Regions from separate parts of the Paenibacillus sp. FSL R10-2199 genome, predicted to be linked through region 1. Evidence: a T-box and tRNA genes for the amino acid it is inferred to sense, from the RefSeq annotation. Region 1 holds a T-box; the other holds one or more tRNA genes.
What was found. The T-box of region 1 lies ahead of NYE33_RS27245 (tryptophan--tRNA ligase). A T-box ahead of a tRNA ligase gene usually reads a tRNA of that ligase, here a tRNA-Trp.
Positions count from the first base shown of each region.

Region 2: it encodes a tRNA-Trp, which carries the amino acid that the T-box ahead of NYE33_RS27245 (tryptophan--tRNA ligase) is inferred to sense. The anticodon was not compared.

Region 1 covers NZ_JBBOBO010000001.1:6,171,188-6,173,546, reverse strand. Annotated here, with positions in the region: gene NYE33_RS27250 (class I SAM-dependent methyltransferase) at 1-271, opposite strand, end outside; gene NYE33_RS27245 (tryptophan--tRNA ligase) at 367-1,365, opposite strand; T-box leader at 1,410-1,668, opposite strand; gene NYE33_RS27240 (MerR family transcriptional regulator) at 1,809-2,359, shown strand, end outside.
Region 2 covers NZ_JBBOBO010000001.1:1,979,616-1,981,974, reverse strand. Annotated here, with positions in the region: gene NYE33_RS08860 (aldo/keto reductase) at 1-549, shown strand, start outside; tRNA gene NYE33_RS08855 (tRNA-Leu) at 702-780, opposite strand; tRNA gene NYE33_RS08850 (tRNA-Cys) at 810-883, opposite strand; tRNA gene NYE33_RS08845 (tRNA-Gly) at 891-965, opposite strand; tRNA gene NYE33_RS08840 (tRNA-Gln) at 972-1,046, opposite strand; tRNA gene NYE33_RS08835 (tRNA-His) at 1,065-1,140, opposite strand; tRNA gene NYE33_RS08830 (tRNA-His) at 1,190-1,265, opposite strand; tRNA gene NYE33_RS08825 (tRNA-Trp) at 1,292-1,365, opposite strand; tRNA gene NYE33_RS08820 (tRNA-Tyr) at 1,371-1,456, opposite strand; tRNA gene NYE33_RS08815 (tRNA-Thr) at 1,462-1,537, opposite strand; tRNA gene NYE33_RS08810 (tRNA-Phe) at 1,558-1,633, opposite strand; tRNA gene NYE33_RS08805 (tRNA-Asp) at 1,653-1,730, opposite strand; tRNA gene NYE33_RS08800 (tRNA-Met) at 1,735-1,811, opposite strand; tRNA gene NYE33_RS08795 (tRNA-Val) at 1,845-1,920, opposite strand; tRNA gene NYE33_RS08790 (tRNA-Glu) at 1,926-1,997, opposite strand; tRNA gene NYE33_RS08785 (tRNA-Ser) at 2,029-2,118, opposite strand; tRNA gene NYE33_RS08780 (tRNA-Asn) at 2,122-2,197, opposite strand; rRNA gene NYE33_RS08775 (23S ribosomal RNA) at 2,261-2,359, opposite strand, start outside.

The DNA.
Region 1 (2,359 bases):
TTAACCTGAGCTTAGCCTCTTCTAGTAAAGCATCATCGATATCAAGGGCTGTGATTTCACTGTGCGGGAAATGCTCCAGCAATTGGGCGGTAACGAATCCCGGACCTGCACCGGCCTCCAGAACCTTCATCCCGTCTGCCAATCCGAATTGCTGCAAGGTGCGGTACTCTTTGTTCCAGCCCATCGAAGCCTGTTCCTGCAGGCGCAGCAGTTCTGATTCTGCCCCGTTACTGACATTCTGGAAATTATACGTGGAGTTACGTACGTTCATAGCTATTGCCTCCCAACCGGCTATTTGTAAAAGTTTGAATTTGATAATTTTACCATACCGTCCGTTTGAGTTAAACTCCGCTCCAGGGAGCTTATTTAAAAACGCCCGATCTTCGCTTTGACCTGCGCAAGCAGAGGAGCAGCTATGGCTCTTGCCTTCCGGGCACCTTCACTCAAGATCGCGTCGATCTGCTCTGGCGCTGCCATGAACTCATTGTATTTCTTCCGGGGTTCATCCAGAGCAGCATTAATCACCTGGAACAGCTCCTGTTTGGCCTCACCCCAGCTAATGCCGCTTAGATATTGCTTCCTGAAATCCTGTACTTGAGAGGGAGCCGCAAACTCTTTGTACAGCAAGAAAATATTTGACGTATCCGGGTCTTTCGGCTCCTGGGGAGGCGTAGAGTCCGTTTTGATTTTGCTGATCAGCTTCTTCAGGTTTTCTGGTGTTTCGAACAGCGGAATCGTATTATTGTAGCTTTTGCTCATCTTCCGCCCGTCCAGCCCTGGAATCACGGATATGTTCTCATCGACCCTATAATCAGGGAGCTTGAAGGTATCTCCATAAATCCGGTTAAAGCCCTCGGCAATATCTCTGGCGATCTCCACATGCTGAATCTGGTCCTTACCGACAGGGACCTTGTCAGACTGGAACAGCAGAATGTCCGCAGCCATCAGCACCGGATAAGTGAACAGGCCCATATTGACTCCTGCATCTGCATCCACGCCTAATTGAATATTTTGTTCATGAATGGCTTTGTACGCATGGGCACGGTTCATTAGACCTTTGGACGTCAGACAAGATAGAATCCAGTGAAGCTCGAAGATCTCCGGCACATCAGATTGCCGATAAAAGACTACCCGCTCCGGGTCCAGTCCCAGTGCCAGCCATGTAGCTGCGATACCGTAAGACAGATCACGAAACTCGTCTCTGTCCTGAATGAAAGTTAATCCATGATAGTCAGCGATAAAATAAAGTGCAGTACAATCACCGGCCCCGGCGAGTTGCAGGGCAGGCTTGATTGCTCCGATGTAGTTTCCCAGATGGACTTTGCCCGTAGGCTTAATTCCGGTTAATACAATTTCCTTACTCATGTTATCCCTCCGTTTATGTAATCAAAAAGGGGTTCTCTCATCCTGAAAAGGACGAGAGAACCCCGTGGTACCACCTTAATTAGCCCGGATTATGATCCGGACCCGCTTAAACGTATCGCGACATCGCTATATGCCCTGAATACGCGTCTCTTGTAACGATGAGACCTTCGCCAAAGCCTACTTCCTGAAGGTTCGGTTTGGATGCTCAGAAGCCCACTTCGGCATAATCCCTACACTGATTCGCAGCAATCATCAGCTCTCTGGAGTATTCGTTATGCGTACTCTCTTCGTCATTGCAAAGTTGTATACTATTGTATTACTGTATTTTTACAATACATGCGGGCGAAAGTCAATTTTTATTATTGGATTTATGGAAACACCCCTTGAATTTGACGCGGCGTCAAGTGATACGATAGCTATGAGATCTCAGAGAGGAGAGCGAAATGAACAGATCTGTTGCTATACAAGAAATGTCGGAGCAGCTTGGGCTGACGAGCCGCACGCTGCGCCACTGGGAAGCGGAAGGGTTATTCCAAAGCGGTAGAGATGTTTCCTCGGGATGGCGTGTCTACGATGAACATGCGCTGGCATGTATTCGGATCACGGCAGTGCTGCGGAAGATGGACATACCGATCAAAGAAATAAAGTCAGTGATTATTGCGAATTCAGTAGCCGGGCTTAGCAAAGTCATAGTGAATAAACTGAATTCTATCAGGAAGCAAAGGGAAGTGATAGGGGTTGTTGAACGGCAGTTAAACCGGGTCCTGGAATACCTTGAGCGGCAGAACGAAGGCAAGCTGGACTTGGATAATATTCTTACCGAGACGGAGGCTGTATTTATGAGCAGTTTAACGGAACCGTATGTATTCAAAATTATCGATTTACCTCCCATGAGAGTGGCTTTTCATATTGTTGTGGACGCAGCTCCCGAAGACAAAGCGATGGGCCCTTTAATGGACTGGCTGAAGTCAGCGAACCTGCTGGGTACGGCGCG
Region 2 (2,359 bases), 4.2 Mb from region 1:
GAGCCTGAAGAAGTAGCAGAAGCCTTTGATCAGCTGGAGAGCAGAGGCCTCGTGAAACACTTCGGCGTCAGCAACCAGAATCCCCTGCAGATTGAATTGCTGAAAAAGAACGTCAAGCAGCCCCTGCTGTTCAACCAGCTTCAGCTCAGCGTAATGGTCACCGGCATGATCGATTCCGGGATCAACGTCAATATGACAAATTCCGGATCAGTTGTCCATGATGGAGGCATCCTGGAGTATAGCCGCCTGCATGATATGACGATCCAGCCTTGGTCACCGTTCCAATACGGTTTCTTTGAAGGCGTATTCCTCGGCAATGAGAAGTTCCCGGAGGTGAATGAAGTCATTAACCGTCTGGCTGCGGAAAAAGGTGTAGCAGATACGGCCATCGCCATCGCCTGGCTCCTTCGCCATCCGGCTAAGATGCAGCCGGTGGTCGGTACCACCAACACAGCGCGCTTGCTTGATATCGCCAAAGCTTCCGATATAACCCTCAGCCGCCAGGAATGGTACGAGATCTACCGCGCGGCCGGGAACGTGCTTCCTTAAGTGAGTCTTAGCATCAACATATAAAACATATAAAACCCGCAACGAATTTGATGATCTAAGTTCGTTGCGGGTTTTATCCTTAATTTGAGATGGAGTATAAATATAAAAATCCCTCAGGAGTCAAACTCCTAAGGGACTAGTTTCATAAATTATACCGGCGAGAGGACTCGAACCTCCACGGTTTCCCACTCGATTTTGAGTCGAGCGCGTCTGCCATTCCGCCACGCCGGCATATACATAGAATTAGTTCTAAAAGATAATGGAGGTGCCACCCAGATTTGAACTGGGGATAAAGCTTTTGCAGAGCTTTGCCTTACCACTTGGCTATGGCACCAAAAAAATGGAGCGGACGACGGGAATCGAACCCGCGACCCTCGCCTTGGCAAGGCGATGCTCTACCGCTGAGCCACGTCCGCATATAATGGCTGGGGATATAGGAATCGAACCTATGAATGACGGAGTCAAAGTCCGTTGCCTTACCGCTTGGCTAATCCCCAACATTTGATTTAATAAAATGGGGCGACTGATGGGTCTCGAACCCACGAATGCCGGAACCACAATCCGGTGCGTTAACCCCTTCGCCACAGTCGCCATATGAAGCTTATTTAATTGCAATGCCTTATAACTCTTATAAAATAAATGGGGCGACCGATGGGTCTCGAACCCACGAATGCCGGAACCACAATCCGGTGCGTTAACCACTTCGCCACGATCGCCATATTAAATTTTATAGGATATTACTTGGCAGGGGCAGCAGGAATTGAACCCACACCAACGGTTTTGGAGACCGTTGTTCTACCTTTAAACTATGCCCCTAAAAATGGTGGAGGCTGATGGATTCGAACCACCGAACACGTACGTGAGCAGATTTACAGTCTGATGCGTTTGGCCACTTCGCTAAGCCTCCGAGGATGGTGCCGGCGAGAGGACTTGAACCCCCAACCTACTGATTACAAGTCAGTTGCTCTACCAATTGAGCTACACCGGCGTATTAAGTTGTAAGAAATATGGTGGCGCGGGAGGGAATCGAACCCCCGACACAAGGATTTTCAGTCCTTTGCTCTACCGACTGAGCTACCGAGCCGAACATTTTTTCATAAAGATGGCGGAACCGACGGGATTCGAACCCGCGATCTCCTGCGTGACAGGCAGGCATGTTAGGCCAACTACACCACGGTTCCAAATTGGTTGCGGGGGCAGGATTTGAACCTGCGGCCTTCGGGTTATGAGCCCGACGAGCTACCGGGCTGCTCCACCCCGCGTCAATGTTAAAAATCTATTCTGTTAAAGATAGATGGTGGAGGCTGAGGGGTTCGAACCCCCGACCCTCTGCTTGTAAGGCAGATGCTCTCCCAGCTGAGCTAAGCCTCCATATATGACTCGTATGGGATTCGAACCCATGTTACCTCCGTGAAAGGGAGGTGTCTTAACCCCTTGACCAACGAGCCATGTTGATTAAATATTTGTAAGGTAAAGCTACGGAGAGAGAGGGATTCGAACCCTCGAGACGCTTGTGGCGCCTACACGATTTCCAATCGTGCTCCTTCGGCCAAACTCGGACACCTCTCCAGATGGCTCCCCGAACAGGACTCGAACCTGTGACAACTCGATTAACAGTCGAGTGCTCTACCAACTGAGCTATCAGGGAATATACATAACAGGCTTGATCACCTGAAAACTGAATCCGAAACGAATCTGCGCTCTAAGAAATTTGGATAAGCCCTCGACCGATTAGTATTGGTCAGCTCCATGCATTGCTGCACTTCCACCTCCAACCTATCTACCTCGTCGTCTTCAAGGGGTCTTACTA